2 regions of the Rhodococcus daqingensis genome follow, and region 2 is predicted to be linked to the other one. Evidence: riboswitches for the same ligand, from Rfam matches in the RefSeq annotation. Region 2 holds a riboswitch; the other holds the start of a gene.
What was found. A riboswitch is a leader RNA that binds a small molecule or an ion and turns the genes downstream of it on or off. The one in region 2 is predicted to bind cyclic di-AMP.

Region 1: linked by a shared signal. The riboswitch ahead of ACFQS9_RS09420 (transglycosylase family protein) and the one ahead of ACFQS9_RS03820 (NlpC/P60 family protein) in region 2 are both predicted to bind cyclic di-AMP.

The regions. Positions count from the first base shown of each region.
Region 1 covers NZ_JBHTCS010000011.1:83,771-90,033, reverse strand. The annotation lists gene ACFQS9_RS09425 (glycosyltransferase 87 family protein) at 1-938, shown strand, start outside; cyclic di-AMP (ydaO/yuaA leader) riboswitch at 1,107-1,311, shown strand; gene ACFQS9_RS09420 (transglycosylase family protein) at 1,317-1,934, shown strand; gene ACFQS9_RS09415 (hypothetical protein) at 2,003-2,197, opposite strand; gene ACFQS9_RS09410 (helicase-associated domain-containing protein) at 2,258-4,573, shown strand; gene ACFQS9_RS09405 (DNA repair helicase XPB) at 5,332-6,263, shown strand, end outside.
Region 2 covers NZ_JBHTCS010000007.1:25,196-31,458, forward strand. The annotation lists gene trpD (anthranilate phosphoribosyltransferase) at 1-575, shown strand, start outside; gene ACFQS9_RS03805 (Lrp/AsnC family transcriptional regulator) at 637-912, opposite strand; gene ACFQS9_RS03810 (DEDD exonuclease domain-containing protein) at 1,013-2,725, opposite strand; gene ACFQS9_RS03815 (hypothetical protein) at 2,863-3,132, shown strand; cyclic di-AMP (ydaO/yuaA leader) riboswitch at 3,259-3,423, shown strand; gene ACFQS9_RS03820 (NlpC/P60 family protein) at 3,409-4,005, shown strand; gene ACFQS9_RS03825 (C40 family peptidase) at 4,390-5,442, shown strand; gene ACFQS9_RS03830 (hypothetical protein) at 5,520-6,263, shown strand, end outside.

The DNA.
Region 1 (6,263 bases), on a different contig from region 2:
TGGTCCTGCTGTGCTGGCGACAACTCGGATACCGGTCGGACCGACGTCTGTACCTGGTCACCGGGCTGCTGACGGTGATCGTCACCTGGCTCGAGCCGGTCCGCACCACGATCTGGCTGGGGCAGATCAACCTGCTCCTGATGCTGCTGATCGTCTGGGACCTCGGGCGTCCCGAGGGCAGCAGGCTGCGCGGCATCGGTGTCGGGATCGCGACCGGGATCAAGCTGACGCCGGGGCTGTTCATCGTCGAGCTGCTGGTCACCCGGCAGTGGCGCGCCGCGGCGACCGCGATCGCCGGCGTCCTCGCGACGGTCGTCGTCGGGTTCGTGGTGATCTTCTCCGACTCGTGGTCCTACTGGACCGCGGTGATCCGGCACTCGACACGGATAGGCGAGACCGCGTGGCCCGCCAACCAGTCCGCCGCGGGCGTGCTGGCCCGCTGGCTGGACGTCGCGGACCCGCCGCTGCTGCTGTGGGCGCTCTGCGCGGCGGTACTGGCCGCGCTCGGGCTCGCCGCCTCCTGGCTGGCCCACAAGCGCGGACAGGCACTGCTGGCCACCACCCTCTGCGGGTTGACCTCCGCGGCGGTCTCACCGTTCTCCTGGGGCCACCACTGGGTGTGGTTCGTACCGCTGTTGGTCCTGGCGATGCACCGCGCGCTGGGCGCCGGACGCGCGACCGCCTGGCTCCTGCCTGCGGCACTCGCGCTGCCGCTGCTCTGCTGGACCCACGAGTTCCCGGACGGCGTGCAGGCGATCGGCCTGTTCATGATCCCCACCTCCGATGCCCTGGCTCCGTTCTTCGCCGCGGTGTACCCGCTGATGTTCGTCGTGATCGCGGTGGCCACGCTGATCGCATTGCGCCCGCGCCGTCGCCGGGCGGAACCCGAGGTCGGCTCGGATCGAAACTGTGATCTACCTCACATCACGGTAACATAACAGGACGGTCTCGGGCCAGGACAACCACATCTGACCTGCAAATTTCTACTGAATTTCGAGCGAAACGCCGAGAGAATCGAAATTCAGGTAACAGATGACTACACGCCGTCGGCCACGTACGGTCATCAGCGGCCGGAGAAGTCCGGCCAGATCCGATCCGCCGCGCCAAACCTCGTCCCGCGGAACCGGATTCCCACGAGTTACCCAGGGACGAGGACGGGGGACCCACGTCCCCGGTGGACACCGAGGAAAGCGCAGAAGCGCCTTCTTCTTGGGGTGAAGCCAGACCCGCACCATCCAGGAGCGGCGAGGCCGGGCGACCTCTCAGCCCGAACCCGACAGCTGACCTCGCAGGCGCGTGAGGAGAGGAAAACCCGCATGAGCACTGGACGCCATCGCAAGCCCACGAACACCCGCCGCAACGCAGCCAAGGTCGTCGTGACCGGCGCAGTGTTGGGCGCAGCCGGCGCGGCCTTCGCGGCCCCGGCCAACGCAGCCCCCGATTCCGACTGGGACCGCCTCGCGCAGTGCGAAGCAGGCGGCAACTGGGCGATCAACACCGGCAACGGCTACCAGGGTGGACTGCAGTTCTCCCCCAGCACCTGGAACGCCCACGGTGGTGGCGAGTACGCCGCGACCGCCAACCAGGCCACCCGTGAGCAGCAGATCGCGGTCGCCGAGAAGGTCCTCGCCTCGCAGGGCTGGGGCGCCTGGCCGTCCTGCTCCTCGAGCCTCGGCCTGACCAGTGGCTCCACCCCGCGCACCGCGCCCGCCGCCGAGGCCCCCGCGCCCGCGGCCGAGCTGCCCGCCGTGACCAGCCTCCCGACCACCGACGGCGCGGCCGACGTGCTCGACAGCCTCGACAGCGCCCTCGAGGCGGTTCAGGCCAAGGGCATCGCGCTCGATCCGCAGATCGAGGCGCTCTACGAGCAGGCCAAGCTGAACCCCCAGGTCATCGAGTTCCTGAAGGCCAACTCGGGCCTGCTGCCCCGCTGAGGCTCCCCATCCACGTGAAAGGCCCCGCACCTTCGAGGTGCGGGGCCTTTCGCGTTCGGTATCCGAGGTCAGCGATTGATGACCGTGTGCGGATGGGTGTAAGGCAGTTCCGACGCGGGGAGAGGAAACTCGGTGTCCTCGCCGAACGGGGACAGCCCACCGGAGCGGCTCGACGAGAGCTCCGTGACGGCATGGTCGCCGTCCTGGAGTTCGGGCGCCGGCCAGCCTGGATCTACGTATCGCTTGCTCGAATTGTTAGCCACGAACCCATTTTGACAGCAGGCCGCGCCGTGGTACACCCCAGGTCTCTAATCTGATAGTTGATGACCGATACCGAAGGCAGCGCCCCCGTCAGCCCCGAATCACCTCACGGCACCGCCGTGCCCGAAAGCCTGCTCACCTGGCTGACCGCGCGGAGCGATGCGGAGCTGGCGGAGCTGCTCAGGCTGCGCCCGGATCTCGCGGTGCCACCGCCCGCGAACCTGGCGGTGTTGGCTGCCCGCGCCGAACAGCGGGCCTCGGTGCTGCGTGTGGCCGACGAGCTGAACGTCCTGGAGCTCACGGTGATCGGGGTGCTCTCCCTCGAACGCGGCGCGGAGGTGGGCGTCCGCCGTGAGGTCCTCGCGGAGGCGCTGGCGGGGCGGGCACCGGTCAAGGCGGTCGACAAGGCCCTGCAGGCGTTGCGCGCCCGGGCGCTGATCTGGGGTTCGCGGGTGTTGCGGGTCGTCCCGACCGGGAAGGACGCCGTCAATTGGCGAGTCGACAGGCCACAGGAACCGATGACGGCCGCACAGGTCATCGCCGGCCTCGCGACCGTCGGCGATGCCGAGCGGCGGCTGCTCGAGACCCTGGCCACCAGCTCGCCGATCGGCCGCACCCGCGACGCGGCGCCGGGCACCCCACCGGACCGGCCGGTGCAACGGCTGCTCTCGCTCGGGTTGCTCACCTGGGTGGACGATCAGACCGTCGAGCTGCCGCATCAGGTCGGGCAGGCGCTGCGCGGCGAGACGATCACCGATCCGACCGCACTGACCCCACCGCCGATCCGCACCCACAAGCAGAAGGTCGGCGACGTGAACGCCGTCGCGGCGGGCGAGGCGCTCGAACTGATCCGGCACTGCGAGGATCTGATCGCGGCCCTCGGCGACCAACCGGCGCCGACCCTGAAGGCGGGCGGGCTCGGGGTACGCGAGACCAGGCGGCTGGCAAAGGTGGCGGGCGTCGAGGAAAGCCGGGTGAGCCTGCTCGTGGAGCTGCTCGCCGCCGCGGGGTTGATAGCGAGCGGCGCCCCCGAACCGCCTCCCGCCGCCGACACCGGCGACGACTACTGGGCACCGACGGTGGCCGCGGACGCCTGGCTCAACACCACCACCGCACAGCGGTGGTACACCCTCGCCCGCGGCTGGCTGGAGATGCCACGCAGGCCCTGGGTGATCGGGCTGCGTGACCCCAACGACAAGGCGATCGCCGCGCTGTCCGAGGAGGTGCGCGCGTCGGGCGCACCCCGCGACCGCAGGTTCGTCCTCGAACTGCTCGGCGAGCTCGCCGCGGGGCAGGGCGCGACGACCTCCGAGCTCGCCGCGCTGGTGGCGTGGCGTCGCCCACGCTGGTCCGGCCGCTTCGGCGCGAGCGCCGTCGAGCACACGCTCGCCGAGGCGGCGGCGGTCGGTCTGATCGGCCGCGGCGCGCTGGCCTCGCCGGGCCGCGGGCTGCTGCACGGGGCCACCCCGGAGGCGGTGGTCGCGGAGATGACCGCGAGCCTGCCCGAACCCCTCGACTACGTCCTGGTGCAGGCGGACCTGACGGTGATGGCCCCCGGCCCGCTCGTCCCGGAGCTGCAGGAGCAGATCACCCTCGTCGCGGACATCGAATCGGCGGGCGCGGCCACCATGTACCGGATCCGCGAGGACAGCGTGCGACGGGCGCTCGACGCCGGGAAGAGCGCGTCGGAGCTGCACGCGCTGTTCGACAAGCGCTCGAAGACGCCGGTGCCGCAGGCCCTGACGTACCTCATCGACGATGTCGCGCGCAGGCACGGCCAATTGCGGGCGGGGGTGGCGTCCGCGTTCATCCGCTGCGAGGACCCGGCGCTGCTCGCCGAGGTGCTGGCCTCCGCGGTGGCCGAGCAGCTGGCGCTGCGCGCCCTCGCCCCGACCGTCGCGATCTCGCAGGCGCCGCTGAGCGAGGTTCTCGAGCAGCTCCGGTCGGCCGGGTTCGCACCGGCGGGCGAGGACTCCTCCGGCGCGATCGTGGACCTGCGACCGCGCGGCGGCCGGGTGCCGCGACGGCGGACGCGCCCCGCACTCCGGATGCCCGCCGTCCCCACCGACGACCAGCTCGGGTCCCTCGTCGGCCAGCTGCGCGCCGGCCAGCGGGCCGCGACCGCCCCGCGCGGTCAGGGTGTGCGGTCGGACGGCAGCCGGGCGGGCGGCGCCGCGACGATGGCCCTGCTGCAGCTGGCGGCGAAGGTCCGGCGCAGCGTGGCGATCGGCTATGTGGACGCGCAAGGGGTGGCAACGGAGCGCGTCGTCGACCCGATCAGTGTCGGCGGTGGGCAGCTCGACGCGCTGGACCCGGACACCGGGGCGGTCCGCCGGTTCACCCTGCACCGGATCACCTCGGTGAATCTCCTCGACTGATTCCGGGCCGCTCGGGCAGAAAAAGCACGCCCGCCTGCGCGGCTGGCTTTTTCCTGGAAATGACGTATGGTCGGCCCAAGTGATTGCCACTTCGAATTCAGGAGCGACAATGGCAGACAAGAAACCCGGTAAGAGCCTGAAGAAACCGGCACAGTCCCTCAAGGAACGACGTGCCGAAAAAAGGGATCGCGCCGCCGATTCCGGAGACCTGATCAGAAGACGGAAACGCCACTGATGCACACCGATGCGATCGCACCACCCGTCCCCCGGATCCTCGACACCCTGCACAGCCGGATCGGCGAACTGACCGGGGAGGCGACGTTCTCGAATGCGCGGTCCAGTGGGTATCACGCCGCACTGCGGTCCGCCAGACTGTTCGTGCTCGACGAACGAGCACGGCAGTGCGAACTTCCGGAACGCCGCCCAACCACAAAAAACCAGAAGGACCATCCGTGAAAAGAACACTTCTCGCCCTGGACCGAATTCAGGCCAGGCTGGAAAATGAACTCGACGCCACGGAGGTCCGCACCGAACGAGACGCCGGATACCGTTCCGGAATTTCCGAGGCGCTCGTGCACGTAATGGAGACGAAGAAAAGTGTGACCGCACAACGGTGACGCACTAAAAGTGAAGGATTCTCCGGATCGCGGGAGAATCCTTCACTTTTTTCGGCCACGGACCGGGACCGCCGGCGCCTGCGACGACCACCCCACCGCGAAGCGTGGACAATGGAGTGGTTGTCTACGTAGGAGGCGCACGTGACCGACGGCCCCTTGATCGTCCAGTCCGACAAGACCCTGCTCCTGGAGGTCGACCACGAGCTCGCCGGCCAGGCCCGGCAGGCCATCGCCCCGTTCGCCGAACTCGAGCGCGCACCCGAGCACGTGCACACCTACCGGGTGACCCCGCTGGCGTTGTGGAATGCGCGCGCGGCGGGCCACGACGCCGAGCAGGTGGTGGACGCGCTGGTCACGTTCTCGCGGTACGCGGTCCCGCAGCCGCTGCTGGTCGACATCGTCGACACGATGGCCCGGTACGGCCGGCTGCAGCTGGTGAAGAACCCGGCGCACGGCCTCACACTGGTCAGCCTGGACCGCGCCGTCCTCACCGAGGTGATGCGGCACAAGAAGATCTCACCGATGCTCGGCGCGCAGGTCGACGAGGACACCGTCGTCGTGCACCCGAGCGAGCGCGGCCACCTCAAGCAGATGCTGCTCAAGATCGGCTGGCCCGCCGAGGACCTGGCCGGCTACGTCGACGGCGAGGCACACCCGATCGACCTCGCCTTCGACGAGGGCCACTGGCAGCTGCGGGACTACCAGGAGATGGCGGCGGACTCGTTCTGGGCCGGCGGCTCGGGCGTCGTCGTGCTGCCGTGTGGCGCGGGCAAGACGATGGTCGGCGCGGCGGCGATGGCCAAGGCCAAGGCCACCACGCTGATCCTGGTCACCAACACCGTCGCGGGCAGGCAGTGGAAGCGCGAGCTGATCGCGCGGACCTCGCTCACCGAGGAGGAGATCGGCGAGTACTCGGGCGAACGCAAGGAGATCCGGCCGGTCACCATCGCGACCTACCAGGTGATCACCCGCCGGACCAAGGGCGAGTACAAGCACCTGGAGCTGTTCGACTCCCGCGACTGGGGCCTGGTGATCTACGACGAGGTGCACCTGCTGCCTGCCCCGGTCTTCCG
Region 2 (6,263 bases):
CGACCTTCCATCCCGCGTTCCGGTACACGGCCGGTCCTCGCAAGGAGATCGGTATCCCGACGGTGTTCAACGTGCTGGGGCCGCTGACCAACCCCGCGCGGCCGCGGGCAGGCCTGATCGGCTGTGCCTTCGCGGATCTGCAGCCCGTGGTGGCGGGCGTGCTGGCTCGCAGGGGGAGCAGTGCGCTGGTGGTGCGGGGCGACGACGGACTCGACGAGATCACCACCTCGACCACGAGCACGGCCTTTGTCGTGTCCGGTGGGCAGGTGCGCGAGGACAGCATCGACCCGACGGCGCTCGGGATCGAGAGGGTTCCCCTGTCCGCGTTGCGTGGCGGCGATGCCGCAGCGAACGCCGAGATCGCGCGGGCGGTGCTCGCCGGTGAGCGGGGCGCCGTGCACGACGCCGTGGTCCTGAACGCGGCCGGGGCCATCGCCGCCTACAACGGTCTGTCGGGCCCGCTGGACAGTGCCCTGAGCGAGGGCATCGACCGGGCCGTGCGCGCCATCGACAGTGGCGACGCGGCGGCGGTGCTCGAGCGCTGGGTCGCGGTGTCGACCGAACTGGCGGACTGACGGCCGGTCCACTCGGCGGGGACCGCCGTCCGGCCTGGCCGAACGGCGATCCCCGGTCTCGTCACTCGCCGATCGAGAAGGCCGCCTCGACGTCGGCGCTGGCGTAGGAGCGGAAGGCGATGTGGGTCGTCGTCTGCACGACGCCGTCGACCTTGTTGATCGCGCCGGTGACCACTTCGGCGATCTGGGCGTGGTCGCGGACCTTGACGATGGCGATGAGGTCGACGTCGCCAGCGCAGGAATAGACCTCGGACACCCCGGCGATGTCGGCCACCGCCTGCGCGGTCTCCGGGATCCGGTTCGCTTTGGCGTGAATGAGGACGATGGCGTTGATCATCTCGCTCCTAGGCTGCGGTGGCGTCCTTATCTATAGGGAAGGCCGCGCGGGTCCTCTCCCATAGATCGGGTCGTCCGACTCTGTACTTTCTCCTGTCACCCTAGGTGGTGCCCGCTGCGGCGGCCGCGCCCCGCGCCAGCGCGCACCACTGCAGCCATCCACCCCCGCCGCGCGCCGGTTCCGTGTAGCCGTGGCTGGCACGCACGATCCGGACCCCGGGCGTCTCGAGCCAGGCGGCGATCAGCCCGGCCTCGCCCGCCGTGGCGCCCCGCAGTGGCGAGGGCTCCTCGATCACGGTTTCGGCGGCCAGGGTCAGGGCCTCGACCACCGGCATCGGAGGCACCCCCCGCTCGGCCACCCCGGCGGAGGCGAGCCTGCCGGCCCGGATCACCGCGAGGTCCCATCCGCCGGACCCGGATGGGCGCGCGGCGACGAGTTCGTCGACGGCGGCCAGGCTCGCGAGGCGTTGGGCCCGTCGGAGAGCGAGGGCCAGGGTCGCGGTGCGGTCACGCAGCCGGACGGCACTCTCGAAGAGTTCGGCCGCCGCGAGTTCCTCGATCCGGGCCCGCATCCGGTGTAGCGGCGCGTCGTCGGTGCCGCGGATGAGCGCGTGCACGGCCTGGGACGCGCGGCGGTACTCGGTCGAGGTCTGCGGCGTGCCGCCGGCGGGACAGCCGCCGACTGTGCTGTCCGGGCAGTCCGGTCCGTGTGGTTGATCCTCGCGAATTCTCTTGGTGCAGGTCCTGATTCGGCAGATGTCCGCGATCGTCGCGGCCACCTCTGCCGCATCGGTACGAGAGCCGAAAGGGCCGAGGGCATCGGCGCTCGCCCTGCGGGAGACGGAGAGCCGGGGGAACGGCTCGACGGTCGGGGTGATCCACCATGCGCGGCGGGGGAACTTCGAGCGCCGGTTGTACGGGGGCGCGTGCGCGCCCAGGAGACGGAGTTCGCGGACCGAGGCCTCGAGGGCGTGTGCGCACTCGACGTGGTCGACCCGGGTGGCCAGCGCCACCATCTCCTTCATCCGGGCGCGTGTCTCGGATCCGGTGAAGTAGCCGCGCACCCGGCGCTGCAGGTTGACCGCGGTGCCCACGTAGAGCACCTCGTCGGAGGGGCCGCGGAACAGGTACACGCCCGGGGTGCGAGGCAGGTGTGCGGCGAATCCACGCTTGCCGCGTTGCGCGGCGGAGACGTTGGGGAGGTAGTCGACCAGTTCCGCGTAGCTGTGCACGCCCAGGTTGCCGACCCGCTCGATGAGGCCGTGCAGCACGTCCACCGTGGCGCGGGCGTCGTCGAGCGCGCGGTGTGTCGGTCTGGTGCTGACGTCGAAGAGGGTGGCGAGGGCCGAGAGTTTGACCGAGGGTGCCTCGTCCCTGCTGAGCACGCGGCGGGCCAGCTTGACGGTGCACAACACCTGGAACGGCGGCCAGGGCAGCTCGCAGCGGGCCGTGGCGGCCTTGAGGAACCCGATGTCGAATGGTGCGTTGTGGGCGACCAGGACCGCGCCCCTGGCGAACTCCAGGAAGCTCGGGAGCACTCGCTCGATCCGCGGCGCCCCGATCAGCATCGCGGAGGTGATCCCCGTCAGCTCCACGATGTACGGGGGCATCGACCGCCCCGGATCGACCAGGGTGGAGAGCTCGCCGACGACCTCGCCGCCGCGGATCTTGACCGCGCCGATCTCGGTGATCGCGTCCTCGCCCGGCGCGCTGCCCGTCGTCTCCAGGTCCACGACGACGAAGGTGGTGTCCCGCAACGGGGTGTCGAGCTCGTCGAAGCTCAGCTGGGCGTTGGGCGGACTCTGCGGGCTCACACGGCAGAGGCTAGGGGCGGCTACCGACAGAGATCGGGGTGCGGTCGCCGCGCCGCTCCGTGTCGGACCCGGGCGCTACTTTCCGTCGCAGAGGCCTCGGAACAGCCGCGAGGCCCCCGTCGGAGACGAGGATCACAGTGATTGTCGATTGCAACGACTGCGAGGTTCGCCCCTCCGCGTGTGGGGACTGTGTGGTGACCGTGTTGTTGGGGCCGCCCGGTGTCCGGCCGTGCGCACCGGTGGCGGTCCCGGCGGGGTCCGCCCGGATCAGTATTGAGCAGGACGAACGGGTTGCCCTGGAGGTGCTGGCCGAGGTCGGGCTGGTGCCGAGGCTTCGGTTGGTGCGGGCCGCGGATGCCACGCAGACCGGTCGGTCGTTATCTGCTCGTGATCCAGGAGTGGCCTAGCGTCCAATTCTGGGCGATATGTCCGAATCGGCCCACTGGTCGGGCGTGTTGGGTCGACATGGGCTGGACGCTTTCGTAACCTTCCTGAGACCTAGCGGAGTCTTGCCACACCATCCGGTGCGGCATCGCCAGGAACCGCCTAATCGATCACTCGCGAGAGCGATCGTGCCGGGAACCCAAGTTTCTCTGGGGTGAATCCCGTCGGAGCGCGACATGCGTGCCGCCGGGTAGGGCTGATCTTCCCAGCCCGAACCCGTCAGCTAACTCGGTCGGCGGATGAACGGAAGAAACGGAGTAACCCTTCTCGTGGCTTCATCTACTACCCAGCGTTCCGTGCGACGCATCGCCGTCGCCAGCGCGCTGACCTTCGGTGCCATCGCCGTGTCGGCCGGCCCCGCGCTCGCCGAGCCCGTCACCATCTCCGGCATCGGAACCTTCGACATCCCGGGTGTGCCTGCCCAGACCATCCAGGTGCCCGGCCTCCCGGCCCTGCCCGGCGCCCCGGCCGCCCCGGCCCCCGCGCCCCTGGTCTCCGCAGGTGACAAGGCTGTTCAGGCCGCCGCGAGCAAGATCGGTTCTCCCTACGTCTACGGCGCCTCGGGCCCGGATTCCTTCGACTGCTCGGGCCTCGTGCAGTGGGCGTTCAAGCAGGCGGGCATCAACCTGCCGCGCACCAGCTACGACCAGGCCGCGGCCGGCACGCCGGTCTCCACCTCCGCCCTCAAGCCGGGCGACGTGGTCTCCTTCTACGGCGGCTCGCACTCGGGCATCTACGCAGGCAACGGCGAGGTCATCCACGCCGCGACCTCCGGAACCCCGGTCAAGCGCGCGCCGATCGCGTCCATGCCGATGGATGGTGCCCGCCGCTACTAAAGCGCAGCGCACACGCTTTCTTTGGTGGGCCCGAACCGTCTCCGGACGGTTCGGGCCCACCGTGCTTTTGTGGCGCGCAGGCGCTCGCCCCACGGCGCCCGGAGCGCGGCGGAAATGTCCCGTCCGTTCGGGGTGGACATCGTCGTATGCCATTCCGTAACCTGTCTGAGACCTTCCGAGTTCTTGCCGCGTCACCCGGCGCGGCATCGGGGGTCGTCACCACGCGGGACCGAGCGCCGATGCGCCGGACCGGCACCGGGGACGGAGTCCGCCGGGGTGAATCTCCCGCTCGGGCCTCGGTTCGGGGGACAGGGCTGATCTTCCCAGCCCGACCCGTCAGCCAACTCGGTCGACGGGCAGTGGAAGAACGGAGTACCAGCTTTCGTGGCGTCACAGAGACTGAAGCGATCCACCGGCGCAGTGCTGGCAACGGGCCTGCTCTCCCTCGGGGCCGTCGCGGTTCCCGCGGGCACCGCGACCGCGGACCCCGCACTGGAGAGCCCGACGGCCGCGCTCGAGAAGCTCTCCGAACTCTCCCGCACCTCCGAGCAGACCAACGAGGCGCTGCACAATGCGCAGATCGACCTCGACTCCAAGGCGGCGGTCCAGCGCGATGCCGAGTCCAGGCACGCCGCGGACCAGCATCTGCTGACCGAGGCGAAGGCCAGGATCGCGCAGTTCCAGCCGGCGATCGACAAGTTGACGACGGCGAGCTACCAGGGCGCCCGCGTCAACCGACTGTTCGCGGTGATGGTCTCCGATTCGCCGCAGCAGCTCCTCGACCAGATGTCCACGCTCAGCGTGATCTCCGCGGACACCGCGGCCCAGGTCGGTCACTTCAAGCAGGCCACCGACGAGGCCGCTGCCGCCGCCGAGGCCTCGCGTCAGTCCGCCGAGGCCGCGCGCACCGCCACCGAGCAGGCCAGGTCGATCAGCGACGACCTGCAGAACAAGCAGAGCGACCTGCAGGCGCAGATCGCGCAGGTCACCCAGGCGTTCGGCGCGCTGAGCGGCTCGGAGCGGGCCACCCTCGCCGGCACCCCCTTCCCGCCCGGATTCGACCCCCAGACGATCCTCAAGGGGCTCGCTCCGGGCTCGAACTCCGGCGCGCTGCAGGCGGGCATGACCCAGGTCGGTAAGCCCTATGTCTGGGGTGCCACCGGTCCGGACGGATACGACTGCTCCGGCCTGATGGTGTGGGCCTACAAGCAGGTCGGCAAGACGCTGCCCCGTTCGAGTCAGGCCCAGGCCGCGGGCGGCGTGCCGGTCTCGCGCTCCGAGCTCCAGCCGGGTGACCTGGTGCTGTTCTACCCCGACATCTCGCACGTCGGAATGTACGCAGGAAACGGCAACATCCTGCACGCGTCCACCTTCGGTGTCCCGGTCAAGGTCGCGCCGATGGACGCGTACCCGTTCTACGGCGCCAGAAGGTACTGAACGCCGTACCGGACGTCCCGCCGCGGCAGCCACGGCGTCGGATCCGGACATGGGAGGCGGCTGCGCTCGGCGGGTTGCTGCTCGCCCTCGTCGCGGTCGGCGTGTTGACGGCCCGGTCGCAGCCGACGGAACTGGAGCCGCGTGGCTCAGCCACCGCCAGCGTCAACCCGTACGAACAGGCCCGCCGCGCGGGCGTCCAGGACCTCCTGAACCGCTGGGCGGGTGCGGTCAGGGACGGTGACACCGCCGCCCTCGCCAGGCTGTTCGACCGCGCCGCCGCGCCCGAGTTCCTCGCCGCCGAGATCCGCCGCAGTGAGCATCTCGCCGACGTGCCGTTGGCGGACTGGGGCTACGAGATCGGATCCGACCCCGAGACCCCGGTCCCGACGGACCTGGCCGAGCAGCTCGACGCCACCGACGTGTGGGCGGTGCCCGCGTACCTGCGCTACGCCATCGAGGGCGCGGACGCCGGTTCCACGCGCAAGCCCGTCGCGCTGATCGTGGCCAGGCGGGGGGAGAGCTGGACCCTGGTCTCCGACCGGTCGCTCCCGGAGCACGGGCGCCATACCTGGCGTGGCCCTTGGGATTTCGGCCCGGTCGTGATGCGCGAGGTGGAAACCGGTTCGCACTCGTCGGTGGTGCTCGGTCACTCCGATCAGGAGGAACTGATCGACGCGATCGCGGCAGATCTCGCGGATGCGGTTTCCTCGGTGACCGAACTGTGGGGCCCCGACTGGTCGCAGCGTGCCCTGGTCGTCGTCAGCTCCTCCCAGGAGGAGTTCGAGGAGCAGGTCGGGGCCGACCACAGCGGGTCCGACATC